Regions from separate parts of the Bacillus tuaregi genome, predicted to be linked through region 2. Evidence: riboswitches for the same ligand, from Rfam matches in the RefSeq annotation. Region 2 holds a riboswitch; the other holds the start of a gene.
The links. A riboswitch is a leader RNA that binds a small molecule or an ion and turns the genes downstream of it on or off. The one in region 2 is predicted to bind S-adenosylmethionine.

Region 1 (16,347 bases), 1.7 Mb from region 2:
TCAGGGATGTCGGCATGTTTTTGAGTAGTAGGGTAGGTGATAAAGCTTTCCACTCCGCCAAGGCTTTCTGCAAAACAAATTAAGTTTAATTTTTGTAGAAAAGGGTTTACCCACTTTTCACTTTGGATACGAAATGATAGCATCCCGCCATGACCTGGATATAGAACATCTGTTATGCTATCGTGCTCTTTTAAAAATTCGACAATGGCTTTGGCGTTTTTCTCATGACGTTCCATTCGTAATGCAAGAGTTTTCATCCCGCGCATTAACAGCCATGAATCAAACGGACTTAACACTGCGCCTACAGTATTATGATATTTAGCAATGGCATCACAAAGCTCGATTCCTTTGGCAACAATTAAGCCTGCGAGAACATCATTATGACCGCCTAGATATTTTGTTGCGCTATGAATAACAATATCTGCTCCGAGCGCAATTGGCTGTTGTAGGATAGGTGTATAAAATGTATTATCAACAATCAATAAAATATTGTGTTTTTTGGCAATCCGGGCAGCTTCAGAAATATCCGTTTGTTCCATAAGAGGGTTTGTCGGAGTTTCAATAAAGATCGCTTTTGTTTGAGGTGTGATTTCTTTTTCAATATTATGAACGTCACTAGTGTTGGTATAACGACATCGCAGCCCCCACTTTTTAAAGCCTTCCTCAAGGATGCGATAGGTACCGCCATATAAATCTTTCGAAACAACCCACTCGTCTCCAGCTTGAAACAGTGAAAGAATGGTTAAAATAGCCGCCATTCCGGAGCTACATGCATAGCCGCGGTCCCCGCCCTCTAAATCTGCTATCGCTTCTTCTAAAACTTGTCTCGTAGGATTGGCTGTTCGACTATAATCAAATCCGGTTGACTGACCGATGCCAGCATGACGATAGGCAGTTGAAAAATAAACAGGTGCACTAACGGTACCAGTAGTTTCTTCACTTCTATTGCCAATTTGCGCTAACTTTGTATCTGTTTTATACATGTGATTACACTCCTTATTCTTCAGAAAAGGGGGAATGCTTTATCTTCCCAATCGCCTTTCTATGCTGATTTTTCTTATTAGTGTACTTGGTTTAGAAGGCTGTATGAACCAACATTAAAAAAAGTCTTCTTAAAGAAGAAGACTTTAGTTTAAACATAAACATGACTTCTTCTTATCTTTCAAGTTTATTCGTAAACTTGCTGGATTTAGCACCTTTTCAATGCTTAACATTGAAGGTTGCTGAGGTGTCCCTGGGCCATCCCCTCTACCTCTCTTGATAAGAAAATATGATTAATTTCTTAAACTTTACTACAATAGAATAAAACTTGCAATTCTTTTTTTATAAAAATAGAGATTATTTATATTGTTAAGATAAATAAGAATAATAGAATTAGCTTAGTCATATTATTGATGACTATATTTTTATTATGTAAACTAAATAAGTAAGTCAATTGTTGAAATAAGTTCATAAAATTCGATTAATTTATCGGGAATAGCCTTTATAATAGGAGTTAAAGGAGGAATTAACACATGATAGAACAAAGTACTCATTGTCATCACCGCTATAATAATATCGAAGAAAATCTAGCCTATTCAGAGCAGGATGGAATTGAATTGTCTGTCAGAAAAGGTGTAACGAACAAATGGTTACTCTATCTTCATGTTGACTCTCCACTCGTACCGATGGAATTAAGAGATTCCTCCGCATTGGAAAGCAGAACACAGCTTTATTTCCATTTAGTTGATGAGCTATAAACCGGGTTATACCCGGTTTTTTTAAGCAATAGATAAAAGCAACAAGTAAGAGCAAAGGAGGTATCCTTTGCTCTTACTTGTTAATTTATAATGGGTTTTAAGCCACGTTTTTTTATTTCTCCCTGTAATACTCTAATCCAATCTTTATCATTACCTGACTTCAATGCATCACGATACGAGACAATTAACTGTTCATTACTCATAATTTTCATTGTGCATACCTCCAAGGTAAAGGATAGAATATTCAATATTATTCTATTTTAAAGATTTTATGAAATTTTTCATAGTCCATTTTAAAAAAATTCATAAAATTTTCATGGTAAATGGAAGTGATGCTTAACAAAATGTCCACATAAATAAATCGGGTGCTGATTGTTGCTCTGTGGGGTTGATACTTATATACTAAAGTGTAAATGGTATTAGGAAGGGAGTTTGTTAACATGATTCATTTAGACTGGCACGAACGAAAAACAATAAAAACGGTAAAATGTATACATACGGATGCCAAAAAATATATTGTCAACCGCGTGCTGACACCTGGGAAAAGCTATGAGGTGAAAAATGAAACGGAAGAGTTTTATTTCATTATCGATAATAGTGGTAAAGTAGGTGGCTTTTACAAGGATTATTTCGAACAGGCATAAAAAAGTGACTCATTACTGTTCTCCATAAACAGTAATGAGTCACTTTTTACGTTCGTAGTCCTACTTTTTAGAGGGGAATACCCGGCGGACTAACACGCTGAATTCATCGAAAAGTCCCTCAACCGGTTGTCCATTGCGAATATCTTCTGCATAGGAGGTTGTGCGCTTATAAAAATCGGGGTTAACAGAGATATATACATGCTCAATATTGCGGTTGGAGGATTTGACTAAATCGGAGATTTTTCTTTCAACGTCGTTTGTTAATGTTTTGTCAGCATTAGCTGCTAATTTTGCGGCTACATAAGCATTATGATTCGTAACGATGACGTTTGCTCGATCCACTTCACGCATTTGAGTAATTTTTTCAGCTGCTTGATCAGCAATATCCATTTGATTATTTGTCGCATTTCCATTGTCATTATCCGCCGTATTATTAGCGATATTTCTTGCTGTAATATCGCGATTTTGATTGTTGCCGTTTCCGTTTGTTATCCGCCGATTTTGTTCCTCTCTAATGCTTTGATTCACATTTTGCTTCTTGTCTGAAACGGTTCGTAAATGTGCGGTGTCCTGGTTAGTGTTTGGATTAGGATTCAAGGCAGTACCATTGTCTGTACCGCAAGCACTGAGAATGATGGACGATATAGAAATTGTGGTGAGTAGGGCTTTCCAATGCATGTCAGAACCTCCTTGAGTATTTATTCTATTTTAGTTTGACAGGAACAATCGTTACTATTCGTGAAAGGGAATGGGAATAATTGCTGTTGGATGAGGAAGAAGATGCGTTATACGTAAAAAAACATCCGCCTTTTTAGGAGACGGATGTTATTACTAAGCTTTTTCAACATTTGCTGTATTGATTTTTTTCGGAGTCTGATACAGTTTACGACCGAGATAGGTTTGAAAGATCAAAAAGACTCCACCGATGACCCAATATAGTGGTAGGGCAGCAGGTGCATTCAGGGATACCATAACAATCATAACCGGCGATAAAAGTCCCATATATTTCATTTGTTGCTGTTGGGCTTCAGGCATGGTGGATTGAGAAACCTTAAATTGTAAATAATATACGATACCTGCCATGAGAGTTACTCCAATATCCGGCTGGCCAAGACTGAACCATAAAAATGAATGGGTGGCGATTTCATGAGAATCACGGATTGCATAATAGAAAGCCATTAAGATAGGCATTTGGATAAGTAATGGTAAGCAGCCCATATTTAGCGGATTTACACCATGCTTTTGATACAAACCCATCATTTCTTTTTGCAACAGCTGCTGGTCTTTAGGATCCTTTGTTTCTTTAATTTTTTTCTGGATGATATCCATTTCAGGCTTTAATAAATCCATTTTTTCTTTCATATTTGCCTGTGTTTTATATTGCTTTAACATCAAGGGTAAAAGAATGATCCGAACAAGCAGTGTGACTGCGATAATACTTAATCCATAATTATCATGAAAAAGATTGGAAGTCCAAAGGATTAATTGTGTAAAAGGTTCAACAAAATAGTGGTGAAAAAAACCAGTATTCTGCCCATTGCTAGCAGAGCATCCAGTTAATAGGACGGTCAGCCAAATTCCAGATAATAATAAAGTGAACTTTTTAATGGTATTCATCGTTTCTATTTCCTCCCATTTAGATAAATATCTTTACTTGGAATAGGAAATAGGGCTGTCAGGATCTTCACTAAGATTCTTTTTTCTTCTAATATATCTTAAAATCCACATCAGTTGGTTGTTTAGATGGTACGGCTTTTTAATGAATAGTAAAAGCTGCTTCCCTTGAAGGTGGACATCTGATGATGTGTAGATGGAGTCGGTCATTTTAACATCAATACTATGGATCCACAGCCATTTTACGGAAAGTCCAAAAAGGATACTAACATACAGTGAATAATCAACCTGTAGATTGGTGGTATCCAGAAAAAATTCAAACAAATAATTCACCTCAACTATTGCATGTGCATGGTGAAAGTATAATGGATTTTGGGTTATTAAGCAATGGAACAAAAAGGGCTTTACTGTTAGAGGAGAGTATTGAAAAAAATCTGTTAATTAGACAATAGCTAATTAAAGTTTATAATATTAATAGACAAATTTGTGGTTATCGTGGGAAAGCTTAGAGATAGATAAATTAGTTCTCACTATTAGTAAGGATTAACAGGTAAGTGAATATTGGGAGGTTTGGTCATGGCGAAATTTTTGGACGACAGTTTAACATTACATACAGATTTGTATCAAATAAATATGATAGAAACCTATTGGGAGGATGGCGTTCATAATCGTAGAGCCGTGTTTGAAGTTTTTTTTCGTAAGTTACCATTTGGTAATGGCTTTGCGGTCTTTGCTGGTCTTGAAAAGGTAATTGATTACTTAAAAAATCTGCGATTTACAGAAGAAGATATAGCTTATTTAAGGGATGAATTACGATTTCAGGAAGACTTTCTAGATTATTTAAAAGACCTTCGTTTTACGGGCTCTGTTCGTGCAATGGCAGAAGGAGAAATTGTCTTTGCAAATGAACCTCTTATTCGAATTGAATCAACTCTTGCCGAAGCTCAATTAGTTGAAACAGCCATTTTGAATATTGTGAATTACCAAACATTAATTGCCACAAAGGCCTCCAGAATCAAATATATTATTGGCGATGAAACAGCCATGGAATTTGGTACAAGACGGGCTCAGGAAATGGATGCAGCGATTTGGGGAACACGAGCAGCATATATAGGTGGTTTTAGTTCGACCTCCAATGTAAGGGCAGGAAAATTATTTGGAATTCCTGTTTCAGGCACGCATGCGCATTCACTCATTCAAGCCTATATTGATGAGTACACTGCCTTTCATAAGTATGCTCGCCGCCATAAGGATTGTGTTTTTTTAGTTGATACATATGATACGTTGAAGTCTGGTGTGCCGAATGCAATCCGCGTCGCGAAGGAATTGAGAGACGAGATTAATTTTGTCGGCATTCGTTTGGATAGTGGTGATCTTGCCTATTTATCTAAAGAAGCAAGAAAAATGCTTGATGAGGCAGGCTTTACAAAAACGAAGATTGTTGCTTCAAATGATCTTGATGAATACACGATTATGAATTTGAAATCCCAGGGAGCAAGAATTGATGTATGGGGCATTGGCACCAAGCTGATTACCGGCTATGATGAACCGGCATTAGGAGCTGTATATAAAATGGTCTCGATTGAAGATGACGCTGGAAAAATGGTTGATACAATCAAAATCAGTGGAAATCCGGAAAAGGTTTCAACACCTGGTTTAAAAAGAGTGTACAGAGTCATTAATTTAGCCAATCAAAAATCGGAAGGTGATTATATTGCCTTAGATGATGAACGGCCAAATGAAGAAAGAAGTTTAAATATGTTCCATCCAGTCCATACCTATATCAGGAAGGATGTGACCAATTTTGTGGCAAAAGATCTTCACCATGATATTCTTACAAATGGTGAATTAGTCTATCAGCTTCCGTCGCTTGAACAAGTTCAAAAGTATTGTCAGCAAAATTTAAATTATCTTTGGGATGAGTATAAACGGTCATTAAACCCTGAGGAATATCCAGTTGATTTAAGTCCAAAATGTTGGGAGAATAAGCTCAACCATATCGAAACCGTTAACCAGAGAGTTAGCGAGGAATTGGCAAGTCTTGTATAAACACTTATTTAGAATGGGAGGAATTATCATGAATATGCAAAATCGAATTAGGAACGAGTTACATATTCAATCTGTAATTAATCCAAAGGTGGAGCTTCAAAAGCGAATTCAATTCTTAAAAGAGTATCTATTACAGACAAAATCGAGCGGATATGTCCTTGGAATAAGCGGCGGTCAAGACTCAACCCTAGCGGGGAGACTTGCCCAATTAGCCGTTGAAGAGCTTAGGTCAGAGGGACATGAGGTGAAATTTGTTGCTGTCAGGCTTCCATACGGAGTTCAAAAGGATGAAGCAGATGCAAAGGCTGCATTAGCCTTTATTAAAGCAGATGTTGTATATACCTTTAACATAGAAGCGGCAGTGGATGCCGTAAAAGTGGAGTATGATATGAAAGTAAATGGGGAGCCATTAAGGGATTATCATAAGGGGAATGTTAAAGCAAGAATGAGAATGATAGCTCAATATGCGATTGGCGGACAAGAGAACCTCCTTGTTATCGGTACAGACCATGCTGCCGAAGCTGTAACGGGCTTTTATACAAAATATGGTGATGGGGGAGCAGATATAGTTCCGCTAGCAGGGCTGACGAAAAGACAGGGAAGAGAACTATTAAAGGAATTGGGTGCAGCGGAAAGTCTGTACTTAAAGGTTCCAACTGCCGATTTATTAGACGATGTGCCAGGTCAGGCTGATGAAACAGAGCTGGGGATCTCCTATGAGGAATTAGATGATTATTTAGAGGGTAAAAACGTTTCTCCAGTAAGTGCGGAAAAAATAGAAAAGAGATATTTAGCTACACTGCATAAAAGAGAAATGCCGGCTACCATGTTTGATGACTGGTGGAAATAGTTAATAACAATAAGATGTTAAAAAAGTGCTGTCCTGTTATTCAGGATAGCACTTTTTTACGAAACGTAAGTGTTTTGGTGAGAACTTTATATGCAGTTTGTACCTTCTCATCACTAGGCGGCTCAATGTTATTTAAAGGGTAGTCCATTCCAAGTGCCTCCCATTTATATACACCAAGCTTATGATACGGAAGGACCTCCAATTTCTCCACATTCTCAAGTGTACCGATAAAATGACCAAGTTCTTCTAAGTCTTTTTCGTCATCTGTCACGGAAGGCACAAGAACGTGACGAATCCAGACGGGAATCTGGCGCTCAGATAAAGATTTTGCAAATTGGATAATATGGTCATTAGCCATTCCAGTTAATTGAATATGCTTCTTTCGATTAATATGCTTTAAGTCAACTAAAATTAAATCTGTATAGTTCAACAATTCGTTGAGTTGCTCTTGAAACAGTGGAGCTGTTGAATAGCAGCCGCCGGATGAATCAATGGTTGTATGGATCCCTATTTTTTTGCATTCCTTAAATAATTCAATAAGAAAGGGGATTTGTAACAACGGTTCACCGCCGCTGACCGTAATACCGCCACCTGAAGATTCAATAAAAGGGAGGTACGAAGTTAAATCCTCCATGATATCAGCAACAGACATTTGTTTCCCAGTTCCTATTTCCCAAGTATCTGCATTGTGACAATACTGACAGCGGAGGAGACAGCCTTGTGTAAAAACAACATAGCGGATGCCTGGTCCATCTACAGTACCAAATGTCTCAATGGAATGAATATTTCCCAGCATATTGATTCGCTCCTATCCATTTATTTTATGTGATATCGCATAGTAGTAAGTTGTCTGTATGAAAGAGTCAAAGAGAAGGGAAGAGACCCTTCTCTTTATCTCTTACTTATTTATTATACAAGAACAGGTTCTTTTTTTTCTGCAGCAGACATACTCTCATGGAACGTACGGTTAATAACGTCAATTTGTTGCTCGCGAGTCAGCTTAATAAAGTTAACCGCATAACCAGAAACACGAATCGTTAATTGCGGATATAATTCTGGATGTTCTACAGCATCTAATAATGTGTCGCGATTTAATACGTTCACATTGATATGATGACCGCGCTTTGACACATATCCATCAAGCATTGCCACAAGATTATTTACTTGTGATTGATCCTCACGTCCAAGCGCTTTTGGAGTGATGGTAAAGGTATTAGAAATACCATCTAATGATGCATCGTAAGGTAATTTGGCTACAGAAGTCAGCGATGCAAGCGCTCCTTTTGTGTCGCGGCCATGCATTGGATTAGCACCTGGTGCAAATGGTTTACCTGCTTCACGGCCATCTGGTGTTGCGCCTGTTTTCTTACCATATACAACGTTAGATGTAATCGTTAATACTGATTGAGTTGGAACAGCACCACGATAAGTTTTATGTTTTCTAATTCGGTTCATAATTCCGTTAACAAGGTCTACAGCAATTTGATCGACACGATCATCATTGTTACCATATTTAGGGTAGTCACCTTCAATTTCGTAATCAACGACAAGACCGTTTTCGTCACGGATTGTTTTTACTTTTGCATATTTAATAGCACTAAGTGAGTCAGCTGCAACAGATAATCCAGCGATACCGCAAGCCATCGTGCGGAGAATTTCACGATCATGAAGAGCCATTTCAATTCTTTCATAGCTGTATTTATCATGCATATAATGGATCACATTTAATGTGTTCACATATAGTCCGCATAACCAGTCAAGCATTTTGTCATAGTTTTTAACAACTTCTTCGTAATTTAAATACTCAGAAGTAATTGGTTGGTATGATGGGCCAACTTGTGTCTTTTTCTTTTCATCAACACCGCCATTAATTGCATATAATAATGCTTTGGCAATATTTACACGAGCTCCGAAGAATTGCATTTGCTTACCAATTCTCATGGCAGATACGCAGCAGGCAATGCCGTAATCATCGCCCCATAATTCTCTCATCATATCATCATTTTCATATTGAATAGCACTTGATTTGATAGACATTTTTGCAGCATATGCCTTGAATGCTTCAGGTAATTTTGTTGACCAAAGAATGGTTAAGTTTGGTTCTGGAGCCGGTCCTAGGTTATCTAAAGTGTGTAAGAAACGGAAAGAGTTCTTTGTCACTAAAGGACGGCCGTCAAGAGCCATACCTGCGATAGATTCTGTTACCCATGTTGGGTCGCCGCTATATAATTCGTTATATTCAGGTGTTCTTGCGAATTTTACAAGACGAAGCTTCATAACAAAATGGTCAACTAATTCTTGTGCTTCTTGTTCTGTTAAAGTCCCATTCTGTAAATCTCTTTCAATATAAATATCTAAGAAAGTAGAAGTACGACCAAGACTCATAGCAGCACCATTTTGTTCCTTAATTGCAGCTAAATAGCCAAAGTATAGCCATTGAATTGCTTCCTTCGCATTTTTCGCTGGTTGAGAAATATCAAAGCCATAAGAAGCAGCCATTTGTTTTAATTCTTTTAAGGCACGATATTGTTCACTGTATTCCTCGCGGTCACGAATGACATCATCTGACATAGTGCCATCGCCGATATATTGATATTCTTTAAGTTTTTCTTGCATTAAGAAATCTACACCATAAAGAGCGACACGGCGATAGTCACCAATAATACGTCCGCGTCCATAAGCATCAGGTAATCCCGTGATAACACCAGCGGAACGGGCAGCTCTCATCTCTGGTGTGTAAGCATCGAAAACGCCTTGGTTATGTGTTTTGCGGTAATCCGTAAAGGTATGTTCAACTTCTTTGTCTAACTCGAATCCGTATGATTCTAAAGCGGTTTTTGCCATGCGGATTCCGCCAAATGGCATTAACGAACGTTTAAAAGGTTTATCTGTTTGGAAACCAACGATTTGTTCAAGTTCTTGTGTTAAGTATCCAGGTCCGTGTGAAGTAATGGTTGAAACGATTTTTGTGTCAGCATCCAAGACGCCGCCAGCTTCACGCTCTTTTTTAGATAGTTCCATTACTTGATCCCAAAGTTTTGTTGTTGCTTCTGTAGGTCCTTCTAAAAAGCTATCATCACCAGTATAAGGGGTAAAGTTCTTTAAAATAAAATCTCTTACATTTACTTCTTTTTGCCAAACGCCATTTGTAAAATCTCTCCATTGTTCCATTGTTACGTCACCTCATTGGTTTAAAATAGTTACTCATTGTTTGCTAGTAGGTAGTAGTACAATGACTATATTAGTAGTGTAACAGATAGTTTATGAAAGTAATCACATTATATATGAACAATTTATGAATGTTAAAAAACCCTTGATATACAAGGGTTTCAAGTTATCTTTGTATTATGATAGTTTGAATAATTAGTTCTATTTATTTGAAACTGTATTATATACAAAATGAAAATTGTATAACTGTTATACATAAAGAAAGCGCTATCAGGTTAATGTATTAGATCCACACTGTCTTTTGACAAGTAGAGATTTAATCAACTACTATATAGGCAATCATTGGTCCTTCATGATTTTTATCAGAATGGGACAGACAAATTAAACGATAGATTCCTTCCTTTTGAAATTGTAGCGGTACGATTGTTTCCTCCCCTTTCTTTACAGATCCTTTTATATCTGTGTTTTCGATGATGAAGGGATGTTCTTTTCCGTTCACCCCCAAAATAGATAAATGAACCTTTTCGCCAACTTCCATAAATATGGTGCCAGGATCCCAACGGTACACCTCGATTTTCGTGTTATCGGGTAATTTGGCTGAAAACTCACCCGTTACAAGATGGATTTCCCTTATCTTATCTTGATGGTCCTCCTGTTTAAATACCGCTTCGTTCTCTTGGTTTATAAAAAACCATCCTCCTGCAGATGCTAATATTACCATGAAAATAATACAATACCATAAAAGACGTTTTTTAATAATAACAAGCTTCATAACCACCCTCCTTAAATTTGGCTGCGAATTTGATTAATAAGTCTTGTTAGCCATTATATGCGGACAAGGGGGGAGAACTTGTCATCAAAAATGAAAGCTTCTGTTTGAGAACAAGGAAAATGAACATATGCTTAACTTCATTCAGCAAATGCTTTTTGTACCGAAAGCTTGCGACAGGTACAGAAGTCCTCCACTTCTACAAGTGGGAACTGAATGCAAATGGTTCTATGATTCAGTGGGGACTCAAACCCTGGCTGAATGAAGTTAAGCCTTCGGCGGATGTCACGGATTTTTTAAAGGTAGTTTACCCAAGCGAGCTCAGGTAATCCGGACGCAAATTCGACGGGCGAATTTGATAGATTTTACATTTTTTCTTTCTATGGGAATAAACATTTTGTATGAAATGAGGATTTCTTTTTGACAAGCGGGAGCTAAAGTTATAATGTTTTATATATTATGTTTCATTCTTATATGATCAGAGAGTGTTTGTAAAAAAAGGCAGCAGAACGTTTAGTACTTGTTCGTTTCTTTTACATACAATTAATGCTGGAGAGGTGGGTTATTTTGATTCATTTATATACTCATAATGATTTAGATGGTCTGGGATGCGGAATACTAGCGAAATTAGCTTTTGGTGAAGAGGTGGAGGTTCATTATAATTCTGTCGCCAGAATAAATTCGCAGGTTGAACGTTTTTTTGATGCAACAAAGCAAAATGAGCTTCGAAACAATACTATATGGGTCACAGACTTAAGTGTCAATGAAGCAAATAGTAAACGGATTGATCAATTTGTTCGAGAAGGTGGTAAAGCACAATTCATTGATCATCATAAAACAGCCTTGCATTTAAATGAATATAGCTGGGCGGAAGTAATGGTTGAATATGAAGATGGAAGATTAACCTCTGCAACATCATTGTTTTATGATTATTTACTAGAAAATCAATGGTTGACAGCAAAGGGTTCGTTAAATGAATTTGTAGAGTTGATTCGGCTATATGATACATGGGAATGGGAAAAGAATAATGAAATGAAAGCAAAACAGCTAAATGATTTATTCTCGCTCCTTTCACTTGATGATTTTGAAGGAAAGATGCTTGCGAGACTGAAGACTGAGGGTTCATTTTCATTTAATGAGTTTGAACAGCAGCTGCTCAAAATGGAAGAAGAGAAAATAAATCGATATATTCGCAAGAAAAATCGTGAACTAATCCAAACGTTTATTGATGACCATTGTGTCGGAATTGTTCATGCTGAAATGTATCATTCTGAACTAGGGAATGAGCTTGGTAAGGAAAATAGTCATCTTGATTATATTGTGATTCTGAACATGGGCGGGAAAAAGGTGAGCTTCCGAACGATTCATGATCATGTGGATGTTTCTGAAGTTGCTGGTAAATTTGGCGGTGGCGGACATGTGAAGGCTTCGGGCTGCACGATGAATGAAACAGCCTATAAGCTGTTTGTTCAGGAGGTTTTTCCACTTGACCCGTCAAGGCTTGATGCACCCAAAAATCAGTATAATCTTAAGAATAATCCAGAAGGCTCACTTTATGAAAATAACAATCGTGAAAAATGGTTTATTAAGGAGCATAATCAGCAATGGATTGTTGAAAATGGCAGCAAAACATTACCGCTGACCTTTAACAGCTTTACGGAAGCGGAACACTTCGTTAAAAGGCAATACAATGCTGCATTATCAAGAGATGATCAATATATGGAATATCTTAAGAATATCAAAGGGAAAGCATAAGAAATCATTTATTTCGGCAATATAAGGGTGGAGGTGTTTCAATATGAGTAAACGAAAGCAAGATCCATCCAAAATAGGACTAAGCTCATCTCGTGTAGAAGGTCAAGGAACAACAACAATGGAAACAGGCATGAGAGAGGTATCCTCTGCACGAAAAAAAACAAAGCAATCATAATAAAACGCAAAGGGATAATCCCTTTGCGTTTTGTTTTGCAAGAAATGTTTAGCTTTGGTACATGTCAGCGATTTGTTTCTGTAGGTCGCTGTCTTCTAAATACTCATCATAGGTCATTTGTTTATCTACCATACCGTTCGGTGTAATTTCTATAATACGGTTAGCAATTGTCTGGATGAACTGATGATCATGAGATGAGAAGATCAGGGATCCTTTAAAGGCAATAAGTCCGTTATTGAGAGCGGTGATCGATTCAAGATCCAGGTGGTTCGTCGGTTCATCTAATAATAATACATTTGCCCCGCTTAGCATCATTTTTGAAAGCATACAGCGTACTTTTTCTCCACCAGAAAGAACACTGGCCTTTTTCATCACTTCTTCGCCTGAGAATAGCATTCTTCCTAGAAAACCTCTTAAAAAGCTTTCGCTTTCATCCTTTGGTGAAAATTGACGCAGCCAATCAACTAGGTTTAAATCACTGTTTTCAAAGTAGCGGGAATTATCTTTTGGAAAATAAGCTTGTGAGGTTGTCACTCCCCACTTAAATGAACCGCTATCAGGTTCCATTTCTCCCATTAGAATTTTGAATAAAGTCGTTTTAGCTGTTTCATTTGTGCCTACAAGGGCAATTTTGTCATCTTTATTCATAATGAAGCTTATATTGTCTAAAATCTTCTCGCCATCGATGGTTTTGGAAATACCTTCAACTCGTAATAAATCATTGCCGATTTCACGATCCGGAGTAAACCCAACGTATGGATAACGACGGGAGGATGGCCTAATATCATCTAGTGAAATTTTATCTAGTAATTTTTTTCGCGACGTCGCTTGCTTAGATTTAGATGCATTCGCACTAAAGCGGGCGATAAAGTTTTGCAACTCTTTAATTTTTTCTTCTTTTTTCTTATTAGCATCCTGTGCCATTTTTAATGCTAATTGGCTTGATTCATACCAGAAGTCGTAATTTCCTACATAGATTTGAATTTTTCCAAAGTCAAGGTCTGCAATGTGGGTACAGACTTTATTTAAGAAATGACGATCGTGAGAAACGACAATCACTGTGTTTTCAAAATTGATTAGAAATTCCTCAAGCCATTGAATGGCTTTAATATCAAGGTGGTTGGTTGGCTCATCCAGTAACAGTACATCAGGTTTTCCAAATAAAGCTTGGGCAAGCAGAACCTTTACTTTTTCAGCTCCAGAAATATCAGCCATTTTTTTTTGGTGAAGCTCCTCTTCAATCCCAAGACCTTTTAATAGAATGGCGGCATCTGATTCTGCTTCCCATCCATTCAATTCGGCAAATTCTCCCTCAAGTTCAGCTGCTTTCATGCCATCCTCATCTGTAAAGTCAGCTTTCATATATATGGCATCTTTTTCCTGCATTACTTCATAAAGGCGGCTGTGACCCATGATGACGACCTTCAAGACCTCTTCATCTTCATATTCAAAATGGTTTTGTTTTAATACAGCTAAGCGTTCACCTGGACCTAATTGTACAGAGCCTGATTGTGGTTCAAGATCGCCGGATAAAATTTTCAAAAACGTGGATTTTCCTGCACCGTTCGCTCCGATTAATCCATAGCAATTTCCTGGTGTAAATTTAATATTAACATCTTCGAATAATTTGCGGTCTCCATAACGAAGACCAACGTTGCTTACAGTAATCATTTCAGTTTATTCCTCCAAAAAACACAATATGAACCGATTATACCATTTTTGCAGAGGAAGAACACCTTTCATGGATACATTCATAAATGGAGCTGTATACAGCTGGAAATTGAAGGAGGATTTGCAGTCAGTGGCTAATAATAAGGTTGTAAATTTTATGAAAGTTTTAAATTATTGCAGGAAAACAGTGAACTGAACTCGTATTTATATAGTTAGGAACAGCGGTTGTCATCCATTTAACATTGTTTGTTCATATTTTATTAATATTTGCCATGTACAATAAAATCATAGAGATCATTTAAAGGGGTTTTTAGCATGCCTAGCAGACAGCTCATTGATTTGGTGAATAGGTTAAGGAAGTCGGGGATACAAATAAGCTTTTCTGAGCCTCGTTCCAAAATATCATTGTATTTACCTGATAACACTGATTTACCCCGGGAAATAGGAGACAAATCGCTTCAACAGGACGGGAAAAGAACTAGACATTTAACAGTATTGACGATTATTTAAATGAAAACAGGCAAGATGGACATCCTTGCCTGTTTTATTGTATCGATGGATGACTTAAATTTCAGCCATAATCTTATTATAAATGTCTTCTTTATTAAACTCCTCACCCATTGGAAACTTTTTAACATATTTGTTGTTTTCGTCAATTAGAAAGACGAAGGTACTATGAACATAAAAGCCATCGCCAGGGTCTCTATATTGAAATTGGAATGTATTAGCTAATTCCTGTATTTCGCGTTGGTCTTGTTTAATATTGTTTTGATCACCAGTTAAAATAATCCAGTTTCCATCATCCTCAATATCGAAGGTATCCATATATGTCAGCAACCGTTCCGGGGTATCTCTGTACGGATCAATGGTGATTGTAAGAAATTGAATCTCCTCACCATAGACACCTGCTGCTTTTAAGTCCTTTTTAAGCATATTCATTTTTAAAGTAGTGGTTGGACATATATCCGGACAATGGGTATACATGAATTCAACTAACTTTAGCTTCTTCTCTGATTTACTAAAATCATACTCTTCACCATGCATAGTAATAAGGGTAGTATCATCAGGCACTTTAGCAGATACATCTCTAACGATAAAATAGGAAATTCCTGCGGTAATTCCTATAAGGACAATGATAGCACTAAGAATATAAATCTTTTTCACGTTTTCCCCTCCCATGTTAAAGATATATAAAAAAGAGCAAGAATCATATGGATAAAATGTGAACATGAGTGATAATTCGCAAAATAAAGAACTGTTTCGCAAACAAGACATAGGAACAATTCCTTAAATAGAATAAACTTTGTGTTAAACATCATTATTATTGAAACCATGTTATAATAATATAGAAGAGAAAGTTCTGATCATGCTTATCATCCATTCCGCCCAAATGAAATGAACTGCTGCGAATTTTATGATTCGCTGTTAAATTTTTTCAATTTGTTCATACTAATAAGGATTCAATCAATTGTAATGTACTTACCATTTAATGGGTATGTATCCTAACCATGTATAGTTCATCCTTAAGGTTGTAGGAAAGAACTATCATCAAAAACTAGGGGGCGATTCCGATTTTTTTTAACAGAAAAGGTCAGGATGATAAATTGGAAAATATTATGGAGGATGTTGAGGTATACTCCTGTAGCGATTCCACTTGTAACGGCTGGATGAGAAAGGATTTTGCATCCGACGATTTAAAATGTCCTTTATGTGGACATGAAATGACAATGGAAATTCGGGAGCTGCCCAAGATATAAACTACACTTTTTGTGTAGTTTTTCTTTTATCTGATACAACCCGAATGCACTGGAAAGAGTTATCTTAATAAACATTATTCACAGAAAATTCACGATTGAAGCGTTTACAATAAGCGTTTATAAGCTATAATAAAAGTGTAGAAAAGATAAATAAAC
Region 2 (16,347 bases):
CAATAGGACAGAGGAATTCGGTTAATGCCATAGAGCAGATCAAGACCTGGTTTCAATCACCCATTGCCAAAACCAATACTTTTATCCAGGAAACCTTTGACCACTCCAATATAACGGTAAAAGACAGTGCCCTTGTGGATGCACCGATTATTAAACAAATGCCAGAGCTCCCACGCGGCTGTGAAGTAACAAGTCTGGCAATGCTCCTTCAGCATGCAGGTGTCCAAGTCGATAAAATGACACTTGCTGAACAGATTAAAAAGGAGCCTTCTACCTATCGCAAGGAAAACGGGGTTATTTATTTCGGTCACCCCAATGACGGATTTGTCGGAGATATGTACTCTTACCATAATCCTGGACTAGGAGTTTACCATAAACCAATAAATAACCTAGCCGAACAGTACTTGCCGGGGCAGATCGTTGATTTTACCGGAGCTGACTTTCATGAGGTGAAGGTTCACCTTTCTGACAACCGTCCTGTATGGGTCATCATTAATACAGCCTACAGCAGGCTTCCAGACAGCCGCTTTCAAACCTGGCAGACACCAAGCGGTCCTGTCAAAATCACCTATAAAGAGCATTCCGTGCTAGTTACTGGCTACGATAAGCAGTATGTCTACTTTAATGACCCTTTAACAGGTGAAAAAAACAAAAAAGCACCCATAACGGAATTCGAGGATTCCTGGGTGCAAATGGGTAAACAGGCCATTACGTATCTTTATTAGCCTCTAACGGCCTGACTCATTGGTTTTACGGCCTCTTGATCAAAATCATATTTCTTCTCCACATAGATCTGATGCCAAACCATAAACATTAATACCGTCCAGATTTTCCGGCTATTGTCGGCTTTTCCCTGACAGTGGTCTTCAAGCAGATTCAAAATATACGTTTTATTTAGCAAATGATCCGTGTCACTTTCACGGATTATTTTTTTTGCCCAGTCATTCATTTCATTCTTTAACCAGTGACGGATGGGCACGGGGAAGCCTAGTTTTTTCCGATTTAGGACATGATCTGGAACGATGCCCTCAGCCGCCTTACGTAGAACATATTTCGTTGTACCATCCGCAGTTTTTAGGCTTGTTGGAATTTGTGAGGCTACACGGAACACTTCTTTATCTAAAAATGGGACGCGGAGCTCCAGTGAGTGTGCCATTGTCACACGATCTGCTTTAAGAAGAATATCACCGCGCATCCAAGTATGGATATCAATATATTGCATCTGATCGACCGGGTCATAGCCACGGCTTTCACGATATAGCGGCTTCGTAATATCTGTATAATGCAGATTAGAATTGAAAACGTTCAGTAGCTGCTGTTTTTCTGCCTCTGTGAACATTTTCGCATTCCCGATATAGCGATCCTCCATCGGTGTCACACCACGTTCAATAAAGCTTTTTCCCTTCATTCCCTCTGGCATTAGTCTGGCAATCCAACTTAGGAATACCTTGCCAAATTGGGGCATCTTATTGAACATTTTAAGCGATTCCGGCTCTCGGTATATATTGTAGCCGCCAAACAGCTCATCAGCTCCCTCACCTGATAAAACAACCGTTACATGCTTTCTCGCTTCACGAGCAACGAAATAAAGCGGTACACAGGCAGGGTCTGCGAGCGGATCATCCATATGCCACATAATTTTTGGCACTTCGTTCATATATTCCTCAGGAGAAATCACGTAGCTGATATTTTCTAACCCCAGCTTATCAGCTGTTTCTTTTGCTACATCAATTTCACTGAAGCCGTTATGATCAAATCCCACCGAAAAGGTTTTAATCGCCGGATGAAACTCTTTCGCAATGGAAGCAATAATAGAGGAGTCAATTCCGCCAGATAGGAACGAACCAACCGGTACATCACTTCTCATATGAATTTTGACAGAATCAAATAGTACATCTTTAATTTCCTTAATAAAATCACTTTCTGATTTTTGAACAGGCTGGAAATTCGCTTTCCAGTAGCGTTTAATTTCCATTGGCGAACCGATTTTCTTAGTAAAATAGTGGCCCGGTTCAAGCTTGTGAATGCCTTGTGACAGTGTCTCTGGCTCTGGTACGAATTGATAGGTTAAGTAATGCTGTAAGGATTCATAGTTTAATACATCATTTTTCATGGCTAGCAAAATGCTCTTTTTCTCAGAGGCGAAAAACGTTCTTTCATCATCTTCATAATAAAAGAATGGTTTGATTCCAAAGGGATCTCTTCCGCCATAAAGAGTTTGTTCCTCTTTATCCCAAATCACAAAAGCAAACATCCCGCGTAAACGTTCAATGGCTTTTTCCTTTACATGACTATAGAGAGCAATGATAACCTCTGTATCAGAGCTTGTTTCAAATGAAAGCCCTTCTTTGATAAGCTCTTCACGTAATTCAACATAGTTATAAACCTCGCCATTAAAAATGATCCAATAGCGCTCGTTTTCATATGTTAAGGGCTGGTGGCCGCTTTCAATATCAATAATACTTAATCGACGGAAGCCAAATTGGATATGGTTATCCATATAATATCCATCATCATCAGGTCCGCGGTGGGTTATCAGATTATTCATCTGTTGGAATAATTGTTTTTCAGTTTCATTAAAATTCTGTGCCTTTTCATGTACACAACCAATAAAACCACACATTATGTACGTCACTCCATTCTTTATTTAAAAGCCCCTCACATAAAGGTTCTTAAATTACTCAAAAAAACATACTCTCTTATACTACCACTAATTTTTTTATAATGTCATGAAGTGAAAAAAAAAACAATGGGAAAATCATGCTATTATAAGCAGTTTATACTTTTTCTATTTATTCTAAAACATTGTACAATTTTTTTCCTATTCATATTGATTACTTGAATCTGCTGCAGTTCTTTTAAACGGAAACAGGAGCCGCACTATGATAATGCGACTCCTGTTTTCTCATTTGAATTATAAGATTATAAAGCACTGTTTAACGCTTGATCACGTATCAGCTCGGCTTTATCCGTACGCTCCCATGGAAGGTCCACATCCACACGACCGAAATGACCGTAGGCAGCCGTTTGTTTATAGATTGGGCGGCGAAGGTCAAGCATTTTGATAATCCCTGCAGGACGTAAATCAAAGTTTTTATTCACTACATCTACGAGTACATCCTCATCTACTTTACCTGTACCAAATGTGTCGATTGAAATCGATACAGGACGGGCTACACCAATCGCATAGGCAAATTGAACCTCTACTTTATCTGCCAATCCAGCGGCAACAATATTTTTCGCTACATAACGGGCAGCATAAGCTGCAGAGCGGTCAACCTTTGTCGGATCCTTACCAGAGAAGGCACCACCGCCATGACGAGCATAGCCGCCATATGTATCAACGATAATTTTTCGACCTGTTAAACCGGCATCCCCCTGTGGTCCCCCGATAACAAAACGACCGGTTGGGTTGATAAAATACTTTGTTTGATCATCAATTAACTCTTTTGGCACAACTGGAGAAATGACGTACTCCTTAAGATCTCGTTGAATTTGTTCCAAACCAATCTCTGGATCATGCTGAGTCGAAATGACTATCGTATCAATTCGAACAGGCTGATCATTTTCATCGTATTCTACTGTAACCTGCGTTTTTCCATCAGGACGAAGATATGCCAAGGTATTATCCTTACGTACCTCTGCTAAACGGCGGGAAAGCTTATGGGCTAATGAAATCGGTAATGGCATCAGCTCACTTGTTTCATTGCAGGCAAATCCGAACATAAGACCCTGATCTCCAGCTCCTATAGCCTCAATTTGCTCATCCGTCATGTTTCCTTCACGGGCTTCTAAGGCCTGGTCAACACCCATTGCAATATCCGGAGACTGCTCATCAATAGACGTTAATACGGCACATGTTTCAGAGTCAAAGCCATACTTGGCTCGTGTATAGCCAATTTCCTTTACGGTATTCCGAACAATTTTGGGAATATCTACATATGTTGATGTAGTAATTTCACCTGAAACTAATACTAAGCCGGTCGTAACTGATGTTTCAGCAGCCACACGTGCATTAGGATCCTGGGTAAGAATTTCATCTAAAATGGCATCAGAAATTTGATCACAAATCTTATCTGGATGGCCTTCAGTAACTGACTCTGAAGTAAACAAGCGACGTTTTGACAATCTGATTTCCTCCTTATATATAAAGAGATTGCGAAGAAACAGTGCATTAACAATCTCTTATGATACGGAACTCATCCCCTAGTAGTTTGGAAAAAATAAGGTGAATTTATCCTATTTATTAAAAATCAGAGTAAATTAGTTCCTTATTTATTGGAGACGCATAAAAAAACCTTCTCATCTTGTGAAAAGGTTGAAAATAAAAAATTCGCGCCTTTCACTCTTATCGTTCAAGGAAATGAATCCTTGCCACAGATTAGCACCTTTACTAAAAGAATCGCATACATATAAAACATTTCTACCTCAATATTTTGTAAACGAAAAATTTTCTACAATAATTAGTTAGCTAGTTTTATATCTAATTATGCTCTGCTTAGCAGGTTGCTGGGTTTCATTGGGTCTGTCCCTCCACCAGCTCGGGATAAGAGAGTATCCGTTCAATGAAACATCTTATCGTACCGATAGAAAGGCTGTCAATGAATACACATCAAATAATTACTATATATATAAAAATTTGCTAGTCTTTAATCAAAGTATTCAACCATTTTAATTTTTGGGAAAAGACCAAAAACTTTCATCAATAGTATAGACTATTCAAATAATTGTGCTATACTAATTGTGAGCTAAATCACTCCGAATGTAAATTTAAATAAAACTGATTAAAGGAAGGTATTCGTCGGATGAATTCTGTAAGTTTGAAACAAGAAATAAATGAATTTCTTAATGGCACTAATATTCTTACTCAATTATCTGTACCACAACTTGTCGAAAAAGTATTAACACGGAAGGAAGGGCAATTAACTTCAACCGGCGCGGTAATCGCTACAACTGGAAAGTACACTGGAAGATCCCCGAAGGATAAATACATTGTGGAAGAAGAGTCTGTTAAGGACAAAATTGACTGGGGTTCTGTGAACCAGCCAATCTCGAAAGAGGTATTCTCAAGTCTATACAATAAAGTGTTGGAATTTTTAAAAGAGAAAGACGAAGTGTTTGTATTTAAAGGCTTCGCTGGAGCTGATGAAAAGCACCGTCTACCTATCCAGGTTATTAATGAATATGCATGGCATAACCTATTTGCCCATCAGTTATTTATTCGTCCTACAAAGGAAGAATTAGCAGCCCATGATCCTGGCTTTACCGTTATTGCAGCCCCTAATTTTAAAGCGGACCCTGCCATTGATGGTACTTGTTCAGAAACATTTATTATTATTTCCTTTGAACAGCGTACGGTTCTGATTGGTGGAACAGAATATGCAGGAGAGATCAAAAAATCAGTCTTCTCCATTATGAATTATTTATTACCTGAGAATGGCATCCTGCCAATGCATTGCTCTTCTAACGTAGGAAACGAAGGCGATGTGGCCCTTTTCTTCGGTTTATCAGGAACAGGAAAAACAACCCTTTCTGCAGATCCAAACCGTCGTCTAATTGGTGATGATGAGCACGGCTGGTCAGGAAATGGCGTATTCAATATTGAAGGCGGTTGCTATGCTAAATGTATCAACCTATCTCGTGAAAAAGAACCGCAAATCTTCGATGCCATCCGTTTTGGCTCTGTATTAGAAAACGTTATGCTTGATCAAGATACACGCATTGCCGATTATGATGACGGCACATTGACGGAAAACACTCGTGCTGCTTACCCACTGCAGGCCATTGAAAATATTGTTGACCCAAGTGTTGCAGGTCATCCCAATACAATTATTTTCTTAACTGCTGATGCATTTGGCGTTTTACCTCCTATTGCGAAGCTTTCAAAGGAGCAGGCAATGTACCACTTCTTAAGTGGATACACGTCTAAGCTTGCAGGTACGGAACGCGGTGTGACATCACCAGAAGCAACATTCTCAACATGCTTCGGTTCACCATTCCTACCATTACCAGCAACTCGCTATGCAGAAATGCTTGGTGAAAAAATCAGCCAGCATAATGCAAATGTATACCTTGTTAATACAGGCTGGACTGGCGGAGAATACGGTGTTGGTTCACGTATGAAGCTAAGCTATACTCGCGCAATGGTTCAAGCAGCACTTGAAGGTGAACTGGCGAATGCTGAAACGAAAAAGGATGAAATTTTTGGCTTAGAAATTCCTTTACATGTACCTGGAGTACCAGATGATGTCCTACAACCTAATCGTACTTGGTCGAATCAGGAGCAGTACGAGGTGAAGGCAAAGGAACTAGCTGCAAAATTCCGCGACAATTTTAAAAAGTTCCAAAACGTTTCAACAGATATTATCGAAAAAGGCGGACCAATGGCATAAATAAACAAAAACAGCAACTCTAGAGTTGCTGTTTTTTGTTAGTTAGTTGTATTCAATGATATTAGCTGATATGTAATGGTAGTCTTGCTGTTTTCCCATTCTAGTCTTTTTATGACAGCATATGCTCCCGGCTCACTGTCCTTTGTCTTTCTAACTTCGAGCGGGATTTCAATTGGGTAGATTCGGTAATCATCCTTTACTAAAGTAAAATCATTCTCGCCAATTCTCTGTTCCTTACCCTTTGTCACAATCATCGTATTTAATTCTAAAGGCATTCCCATCCTATTCCCTCTCCTTTTTTAATAGATTTTAATCATGTATGAAAATCTATCCTTTCTTTCTGATATCTTACCATTAGTCAGCCTGCTTTTTCATCCACAACGTTAAATCAGCGACAATTTGCCTGTTTATTGCCGGAGGAAAATAATGTGTATATTGGTCAAAATACCAGCACTCTACTTTTTTATTCAGGTCCTTTAGGCGCTTCTCTAGTCGATAGGCGTGTTCAACCGAAACATTAATATCCCTTCGACCATGAATAATCAACACGGGAGGTCTTAGCTTCTCTATATCATATAGGGGCGTACGGTATTGATACTGCTCAGGAACCTTCGCTGGAGTCCCGCCGATGACTCGCTTCATCATTCTTCTTAAATCCTTTCTCTCCACATATGTTAATGACATATCACTAACACCTCCCCAAGTAACAACAGAGGCTGCGTCTGGGAATGTAATTCCTGTTAATAAGGCCATTACACCTCCGCGGGAGAAACCAAAAATATGAACGTTTTTAACCCTTTGATGTGAACGAAGCAGCTCAAAGCCTGAAAAAGCATCCTCCCTGTCCTCTCCGGCAAAATCTTCATTTCCCTCCCCTCCTTGATTGCCGCGATAAAATGGAGCAAATACAATGAACCCTTCTGAGGCAAATTGAACGATCCTGGCCGGTCTCACCTTTCCAACATTTTTGATGCCGCCTCTTAAATAAAGAAATCCGTCATAGATGTCAGCATTTCTAGGCTCTGCTAATAATCCCTTCACCTTTAAACCTTCAACCAGATAAGTAATAATCGATAATTCAATCTCCGGATTCGGAGACGGAAACTTTTGTTTACTGATAATAATAGGATTCATCCTCGTCTCCTTTCGTTCCTTTTAGTCGTTTATATTATTCACATGAAGAAGTAAATTATTGTCTAATTTAGAAAAGGAGCATAGAAAAAATTCCTGACAGCTGTACCATCAGGAATGTAACTGATTAACTTTGATTAGTTTGTAATAATAACAGGTCCATTCTTCGTTACAATTACGGTATGTTCAATTTGAGCAACAAAGCTTCGCTCCTCTGTAACATACGTCCATCCATCATCTAATTGATAAACCTCTTCCGCACCTGTTGAAACGAATGGTTCAAAAGCAATCACCATGCCATCGCGAAGAATTTCTTTATCCCATGAATCATAATAATTCAAAATATGATCGGGTGCTTCGTGTAATGATAAACCTACCCCATGTCCAGTTAGGTTTTTAATTACTGTAAAACCATTTTGTCTTGCTGTTTGATAGACCACTTTACCAATTGCATTCTTTCTTGCGCCAACCTTAAATTTCGTCAAACCAGCTTCAAATGCTTTTTTTGCCACTTCACAAAGCTTTTCTAGCTCCGGGTTCCCGTTACCGACGACAAAAGATAGACCAGTGTCAGCATAATAGCCGTTTTTCGAACCGGATACATCAATATTGACTAAGTCACCATCTTGAATAACACGGCTTCCCGGGATTCCATGGGCAACCTCTTCCTGGACACTGATGCAGGTAAAGCCAGGAAAATCATATTCGCCCTTCGGTGCTGAAAGGGCCCCGTATTTTTCAAACAGCTCCCCGGCAAAGTCATCAAGCTCCTTTGTTGTAATGCCAGGTTTTGTTTTTTTTATCATTTCATCCCGTATCGTTCCAACTATTTTTCCAATTTCCTTCAGACCCTGTAAATCTTCCTCAGACCTAATAATCAATTTTATTCCTTCTTTCTCTAAAACAAATCCACATATCATTTATTATTTTTTATCATTGCATTATCCCATTTTAACATAGGATTCACGAAATTCTCAAACGCGTTACTTTCCAAACACACTTTCTGTAGTAGAATATTTATTAAAGAATATTTATGAAACTAATAAATTTTTTTTAACTAATACTATATAAATTAAGGAATATTTTTTACTAAATGGTTATGGTATACTAAGAAGGTAAACACGATAGAGAGGAAAATCGGAATGTCACAAAATTGCATAGGAAAAATTCGTTCGAATTACGCTCGGCTTAGCGAGAAAGAAAAAAAGATAGCCGATTATATTTTGGATGATCCCGATAAAATTATCCACGGGACCATCAATGAAGTTGCTGAGGATTTAAATATAGCAGATGCAACTGTTTTTCGTTTTTGCAAACGAATCGGCTTTAAGGGCTACCAGGCAATGAAGATTGCCCTTGCTTCTGAAATCATCACTCCGAACCAACAAATCCAAGAGGATATTGAAATCTCGGATGATGATGATGCTAAGACCATTGCCGATAAAGTCTTCCAAGCAAATATTAGAACGATTGAAAATACAGTAGAGATTCTAGATCACACAGCCATTCAAAAGGCAGTCAATCTCTTGCTGTATTCCAACCGAGTAGAGTTTTATGGCACGGGTGGATCTGCAGTCATTGCTATGGATGCGTTCCATAAATTTGTGCGCACAGGAATTAAAGCGTTTGCATTTATTGATTCCCACTTTCAGCTTACATCTGCCTCCCAGCTAACAGAAAGTGATACAGCTGTTATTATTTCTCATACAGGGACAAATAAGGATACCTTAAATATTTTAAAGACAGCTAAGCGAAATGGAGCGAAAACGATTGCCATTACCGGCTATCCAAAATCCCCAATAGCCCAGCATGCTGATGTAGCACTTTATACAAGCTCCGAGGACAATGAATATCGTTCAGAAGCCTTATCGTCGAGAATCGCACAACTCAGCCTTATTGACGCCCTTTATGTTAACTTAGTCGTTCTAAATAAAGAAAAGGCTCAGCGTTCTCTTGAAAAAATAAGAAGTACAATCTCCGAAACAAGAATGTAGTTTCATTCACATTCCAGAATTTACAGCTCCCTTGAATTGCCTATTCAAGGGGGACAATACTCCTCCACAGGCACATTATTTATCGTATTCATCTTGTTTTAGTTGCCAATTCTATTGTCTCTCCTCCAAATTAGTCGGTTATTCCCATCAATACTTTTCTTAGAACTAAAAATAATAAGAGAGTAGTCCATCTAATCGAAGGAGGAAATCAACTTGAGAAAACGGAAATTCAGTGTTTTTGTGACCCCTATGCTTATTCTAAGCCTGGTGGCTTGTAATAATGATACAAATGATGCGATGGATACTCGAAATGGCAATCAGATCAATACGGCCAACCGAGCAGGTACCAATGTATATCAGGTAAACAATCGAAATCGCGAGGTAGATGACCGTTCAGCGTATGGCTTTGATCATCGCGGTCCGCTTACTGAAGATTACTTAGATAACGACGACAATAGAGCCGCTAACAATAATCGGCCTACCTATTGGACTGTTCGCAATAACAATAACAACAATATGCGAGATAATGGCCGTAATACACAAAATGGCAACCAGCTCAATACAGCTACCAGAGGCGGTACTAATGCCTATCAGGTAAACAATCGAAATCGTGAAGTGGATGACCGTTCAGCGTATGGCTTTGACCACCGTGGTCCTCTTACAGAGGATTATTTAGAGAACGATAACAATAGAACCACTAACAATAACCGGTCTCCGTATCGGACTGTTCGCAATAACAATGACAATAATCGAAATATCCATTACCGCAATGTGACGAATCGCAATGACAACAAGTGGTCAAGCCAAAGGAACAAAGTTAATAATGATCATAACAATGTAACAGCTCGTAATAAAAATTACGACAACACAAATGAGAGTCCAAATCTTTCCAGCTTAAAAACATCACAATCAAGTAATAAATACCCGCACACAAAAGCGGTATTAATTCAAGAAGCGAGATATCAGTTCATTCCAGTTAATCCTAATCAGGATAATCGCTTACAGGCAAGACTTCGTCAAAATAAAGAATCAGCACAGGCACCAGAAGTGCAAAAACAGCAGCAGGCAAATCAAGCCCCTGCTCAGCAAGCACCACAACAGCAAACACCGGCCCAGCAGGCTCCAGCCCCAGCTCCAGCTCAAAAGGCTCCTGCCCAGCAAGCACCGGCAAATGTGAGCCAAGCTGTTCAGCAGGTGATTGACTTAACAAATGAACAACGTCGTAAAAATGGTCTACCAGCTTTACAGGCTGACACTCAATTAAGCAGTGTCGCACAGAAAAAATCCACCGACATGCAGCAAAAGGGTTATTTTTCTCACACTAGTCCAACCTATGGCTCACCATTTGATATGATGCGCGACCATGGCGTATCGTATAAAACTGCAGGTGAGAACATCGCCCAGGGACAAAGAACTCCTCAAGAGGTGGTTAATGCCTGGATGAATAGTGAAGGACACCGTAAAAATATTTTAAGCCGAGAATTCACCCATATTGGCGTCGGCTATGAAGCAAGTGGCCATCACTGGACACAAATGTTTATTGGTAAATAACAATACTAACACCTCAATACCTAAGGAATGGTTTACAGCCACTTAGATATTGAGGTTTTTTTAATTTACTTTGTTTAAACACCTGAATGGCGAGAACCTGGGCATTCACACATTTTTTCAACTTTCATACGATAGGTTAGGCTTAAAAAATCCATATTCTTTACTAAGGGAGGTCCTCTATCATGAAAAAATGGTGGAAGGCTAGTTTATTACTGCTAGTTATCCTTGTGTTAATGACCAGTCTCGTTGCTTGTAACCTTGGGAAATCTAAGGAAGATTCTGAAAAGCTCCAAAAAGTCAAGATAGCAGAAGTCACTCGTTCAATCTTTTATGCGCCTCAATATGTTGCGATTGAAAAAGGATTTTTTGCAGAAGAAGGTCTTGATGTTGAATTAATCACAACCTTTGGCGGCGATAAAACCATGACTACTCTCGTATCGGGCGGTGCTGATATCGCACTTGTCGGCTCAGAAACATCGATTTATGTAGCTGCCCAAGGTTCGACAGACCCCGTTATTAACTTTGCTCAGCTGACGCAGACAGACGGTACTTTTCTTGTTTCCCGTGATAAAATTGAAAACTTCGACTGGCAGATGCTGAAGGACAGTACCTTCCTCGGCCAAAGAAAAGGCGGGATGCCTCAGATGGTAGGCGAATTTGTGTTAAAAAATCATGGAATTGACCCTCATAATGATTTGAATTTAATTCAGAATATTGATTTCGCCAATATTGCCAATGCCTTTATTTCAGGGACGGGAGAGTTCGTTCAATTATTTGAACCGCAGGCCAGCATGTTTGAAAAGGAAGGGCGCGGCTACATTGTAGCATCATTTGGAACGGAATCAGGGCATGTTCCATACACAACCTTCATGACCAAGCAAAGCTATATAGAAGAGAATGAGGAGCTTGTTGAAGCCTTTACACGGGCTATTTATAAAGCACAGCAATGGGTATATGAAAACAGCTCAGCAGAAACAGCAAAATTAATTCAAAAATATTTCGAGAATACAGATTTGGATATTATTGAATCCTCTATTGATCGTTATAAAACCCAAACCTCCTTTGCCACAAATCCAATTCTAGATGAAGAGGAATGGGATAATCTGCAAAATATTATGGATGAAGCGGGTGAGCTACCAAAACGTATTGATTATGAAACATTAGTCAATACAGAATTTGCTGAGAAAGTGATGGATTAGAACACAGCGGAGGCTCTATATTATTCGAGGAAGGTGGAATAGACACTTTCCTTGAATCCCCCTCCTTGTAGCTTGTAGCAAATTGGGTTAGGAAGTGCCTTACATGGGCTTTTTATCAGTTCAAAACGTAAGTCATACGTATTTTACTAAAACATCGGCTACGACTGCCCTCTCTGACATTTCTCTTGATATCGCCGAAGGGGAGTTCGTATCCATGCTTGGTCCAAGTGGGTGCGGGAAAACGACGCTTCTTTCCATTATCGCTGGCTTAATCCAGCCGTCTGAAGGACTAGTCACGTTGGAGGGAAAAAAGATTGGCAATAAATCAAATGATATTGGATATATGCTTCAGCAGGATTATCTTTTTCCTTGGAAGACGATTGAACAAAACATTCTCATTGGTCTAAAGCTAAATAAACAGCTCCGAGCTGACAGAAAACAATATACACTGCAGCTGCTAGAGAAAATGGGGTTAAAAGGAGTAGAGAAGCAGTATCCAAAGGAGCTTTCCGGGGGGATGAGACAACGGGCTGCGCTGGTCAGAACATTAGCAACAGAGCCAAAGGTACTCATGCTTGATGAACCTTTTTCAGCCCTTGATTTTCAAACAAAGCTCCATTTAGAGGATCATATATTTGAAACGCTTAAATCCTTTCACAAAACAGCGATTCTCGTCACACACGATATTGGTGAAGCCATTGCCATGAGCGATCGGATCTTTCTATTATCCGCCCGTCCTGGTCAGCTCCATAAGACATTTATCGTCCCCGAGGAATTGCGAAGCCTAACACCCTTTCACGCAAGAAATCATGAAAAATTTCAGATCCTGTTTCAAACAATTTGGAAGGAGTTGGAATCCCTTGAAGTCCTCAACTGAGATTCAACAACTTCATCAAAACTATATTAATTCTTTGAAAAAAGAAAAACGATGGGTTCGTTTTTATCAGCTCATTATCTTCTTGGCCTTTTTCGGCAGCTGGGAGCTGGCAAGTACCTTCCGCTGGATTGATCCACTCATTTTCAGCTCCCCTTCAAAAGTAGGTCTTTTGCTGATTGATAATGTGCAGAACGGATCACTATTCATGCATATTAGTGTGACACTTGGCGAAACCATCTTTGGCTTTCTGCTCGGGACCCTGCTTGGCACTTTGCTTGCTGCCCTATTGTGGTGGTCACCCATTTTGTCAAAAATCCTTGATCCCTATTTAGTAATTCTCAATGCCATGCCCAAAATAGCCTTAGGACCCATACTAATCGTCGCACTAGGTCCAAACTTTACTTCCATTATGGCCATGGGAGCCTTAATCTCGGTTATTATCACTACCATCGTGGTCTATACATCATTTCGTGAGGTCGACCCTAACTATGTAAAGGTCCTATATACATTTGGAGCCTCAAGAGCGCAATCGTTTAAGGAAGCGGTCTTACCCGCTTCCTTCCCAACCATTATTTCTACATTAAAGGTGAATGTTGGTCTTTCCTGGGTCGGGGTCATCGTAGGGGAATTTTTAGTTTCTTCTAAAGGTCTTGGGTACATGATTATCTACGGCTTTCAGGTATTCAATTTCACCCTCGTTTTTCTGTCACTATTTGTGATCGCCATTTTTGCCACCATCATGTACCAGCTCGTTGAATTGCTTGAGAAAAAAATAATCAAAAGCAGTTAAAACGGTACATGACACCACAAAAAAACAAAAGCTTAATTGTTCATTTGGGGTGCCTGGCACCTCATAATTTTTTCTAATGCGAGTTCCATGACCTTGTCCTTCATGATAAAGCTATAAGAGTCCTGGAAACGGAGACTTAATAGATCTCCGCCAATGAGGACGGGTCCGTTCGTTTCGAGATAATCCTTCTTTGGCTCCAGGCTATCTGCCTCAGCATAGTATATCGCTTTGACGAAGGAATTCTCCCCTGTATTTACTTCATATTCTCCAATAAATTGTAGGGATTGTATAAGGGCGCCTGTTTCCTCCTCGACCTCTCTTCTTGCGGCTTCTTCCAACGTTTCATTTTCTTCTTTTTTTCCTCCGGGAAATTCCCAGCCCCTGATTTTATGTTTCGTTAATAGCCATTGATTGGAGAAACGACAAATCACCAGCACATGTTTAGCTCTTTGCAAAAAAGCGTCCCTTTGAAAGGAAACCGTAACGGTCCCACCATTATAATCGATAAAAGTATCCATCTAATTCGCACCTCGTGTTTTCCATAGTCTTATTATATATGGAAAATGAGCAATGTGGCACTAGATATGGTCCAAAAACCCCATATTTTCAATATGCTGTTTTGCTTCAGCATCACCCAGCTTATGAATGGTCTGGTAAATATATTTTAGGTTCTCATCATATCGATCATTGTCAGGGTCGTTGTGATACTCACGAAACGGGATATGGGCACGAATGAAATTACCGATTTCTGTTGACTCACTTTGATTAAAGTATTCTCGTAGTTGACGAATTTCTTCATCATTCGCTTCAATTTTAAAATTCCATGGTGAATCCGTTGCGCTCTGTGAGATGGATTCGGAAGCAATTTCAATATAGTAGGTTTTTTTTTCGTCCATTATGAATCATTCCTTTTTACCTTTATCGTCCCCATGTTATAATCAAAACTATACGAAAAACTTCCTACAAGCCCGGGAAGCATTTTTTCACATAATAATGGGTAAAATTAAATATAATGTAAAAATCGTTGAGTCATTATATACTAAAGATGGAGGTGATGATGATGAAGCTTGTAGATGAACTTTATGAAATGTACCGAAACAAATTAACCGGCGATGAAGAGGACATTGATATGTTAGCGTTTGCATTTCTTGAGGAGATGTCAAGGGAAGACATCTTGCATTTGATTCAGGAAATGGATGAACAGGAACTTTATACATTAATGGGGCTCTACTTAATCGAAAGTCTAAAAGGTAAATTCGCAAAAGAAGACTATGGTCAACAGCAAAGTCCTGTCTTAAACCAGCGAAACCTTCATTAAAACTACATACATAATGGCTAAAGAATTCAAAAGGCTGCTTCATCATGAGGGAGTCTCTTCTTTTTGCATTTTTTCTTTCCACAAAAAATAGAATGAATTCTTGTTCTGAAAGAACATAGAACCATTCTATTACGCCTTAACCAGCCATTAGCTTAAATATGCCTTCAGCATCCAGACATGCTTTTGTAAGCTGCCATGGATGGAAAGAAGGACGTCTCCTGTTCCTTCATCACCAGCATCATCCGCTAATCTCATAGCCTCTTGAAGCTCCTGGATGAGCTTTTCAAAATCATTGCAGGTTTCTCGGACCATTTCCGTTTCATTTTCTCCTCCAGTTGCTTCTTTAACGGAGGCTAACTCGAGGCACTCCTTCATCGTTGATACCGGTGTAGCCCCAATGGAAAGCAGCCTTTCAGCTAAGACATCGATATGCTCATTTGCTTCATCATAGAATTCCTCAAATTTTTCGTGTAAAGTAAAGAAGTGATGTCCCTTTACAAACCAATGATAATGATGCAGCTTTACATACAGAACAGTCCAATTGGCTACCTGCTTATTCACAGCTTGAATCAATTCCTGACTCATGTTTTATCTACCTCCCTTCATTAACATAACCAATTAATGCAGGTTCATCCCAAAAAAAAGGGAATTCGAAAGGATTATCAAAAGTTTCTTTCTATTTCATGTTAAAATACAATTGAATAAAGGAGATGATATGAATGTTAACCGTATTAATAATTTCAATTATCATTATATTTCTAGTGTTAATCGTCAGTCTGAAGGTAACGAAGAAAGCATATCAATATAATCATACCATTGATCCTCCTGCCGATTCTTCATCTGACGCTAACCAAGATCGAAAAACAGATGCATAAAATGATGTTCAGAAAGGTATATGACCTATGGATTTGGATTTATATTCATTGATTGTCAGCCTGATATTGTTTTTAAATATGATTCTTGCTGTTATCGTCATCTTTTTGGAAAACAGAGATGCTGGGCCAACATGGGCATGGCTGATGGTTCTTTTCTTTATTCCCATTTTAGGGTTTATTCTCTACCTGCTTTTCGGCCAAAATTTGACCCGAAGCTCCT

Region 1: another riboswitch for S-adenosylmethionine. It lies ahead of BQ5321_RS14840 (methionine biosynthesis PLP-dependent protein); the one in region 2 lies ahead of metK (methionine adenosyltransferase).

What each region holds. Positions count from the first base shown of each region.
Region 1 is NZ_LT629731.1:2,599,167-2,615,513, reverse strand. It holds gene BQ5321_RS14840 (methionine biosynthesis PLP-dependent protein) at 1-983, opposite strand, end outside; SAM riboswitch class I at 1,153-1,267, opposite strand; gene BQ5321_RS14835 (hypothetical protein) at 1,515-1,739, shown strand; gene sda (sporulation histidine kinase inhibitor Sda) at 1,820-1,951, opposite strand; gene BQ5321_RS14825 (DUF6501 family protein) at 2,180-2,383, shown strand; gene BQ5321_RS14820 (YhcN/YlaJ family sporulation lipoprotein) at 2,444-3,061, opposite strand; gene yidC (membrane protein insertase YidC) at 3,215-4,000, opposite strand; gene BQ5321_RS14810 (hypothetical protein) at 4,034-4,321, opposite strand; gene BQ5321_RS14805 (nicotinate phosphoribosyltransferase) at 4,574-6,046, shown strand; gene nadE (ammonia-dependent NAD(+) synthetase) at 6,075-6,896, shown strand; gene pflA (pyruvate formate-lyase-activating protein) at 6,937-7,692, opposite strand; gene pflB (formate C-acetyltransferase) at 7,806-10,067, opposite strand; gene BQ5321_RS14785 (hypothetical protein) at 10,381-10,836, opposite strand; gene BQ5321_RS14780 (DHH family phosphoesterase) at 11,401-12,588, shown strand; gene BQ5321_RS23795 (YuzL family protein) at 12,632-12,763, shown strand; gene BQ5321_RS14775 (ABC-F family ATP-binding cassette domain-containing protein) at 12,812-14,434, opposite strand; gene BQ5321_RS14770 (SCO family protein) at 14,999-15,598, opposite strand; gene BQ5321_RS14765 (cold-inducible protein YdjO-related protein) at 16,000-16,191, shown strand.
Region 2 is NZ_LT629731.1:924,031-940,377, reverse strand. It holds gene BQ5321_RS06840 (C39 family peptidase) at 1-725, shown strand, start outside; gene asnB (asparagine synthase (glutamine-hydrolyzing)) at 722-2,623, opposite strand; gene metK (methionine adenosyltransferase) at 2,923-4,128, opposite strand; SAM riboswitch class I at 4,346-4,553, opposite strand; gene pckA (phosphoenolpyruvate carboxykinase (ATP)) at 4,806-6,392, shown strand; gene BQ5321_RS06820 (DUF2584 domain-containing protein) at 6,431-6,673, opposite strand; gene BQ5321_RS06815 (alpha/beta hydrolase family protein) at 6,747-7,526, opposite strand; gene map (type I methionyl aminopeptidase) at 7,661-8,404, opposite strand; gene BQ5321_RS06805 (MurR/RpiR family transcriptional regulator) at 8,666-9,517, shown strand; partial or broken gene BQ5321_RS25085 (CAP domain-containing protein) at 10,400-11,068, shown strand; gene BQ5321_RS06795 (ABC transporter substrate-binding protein) at 11,251-12,267, shown strand; gene BQ5321_RS06790 (ABC transporter ATP-binding protein) at 12,371-13,144, shown strand; gene BQ5321_RS06785 (ABC transporter permease) at 13,128-13,934, shown strand; gene ytkD (RNA deprotection pyrophosphohydrolase) at 13,967-14,452, opposite strand; gene BQ5321_RS06775 (hydrolase) at 14,513-14,830, opposite strand; gene BQ5321_RS06770 (DUF6154 family protein) at 14,995-15,252, shown strand; gene BQ5321_RS06765 (Dps family protein) at 15,400-15,837, opposite strand; gene ytzI (YtzI protein) at 15,972-16,127, shown strand; gene cls (cardiolipin synthase) at 16,161-16,347, shown strand, end outside.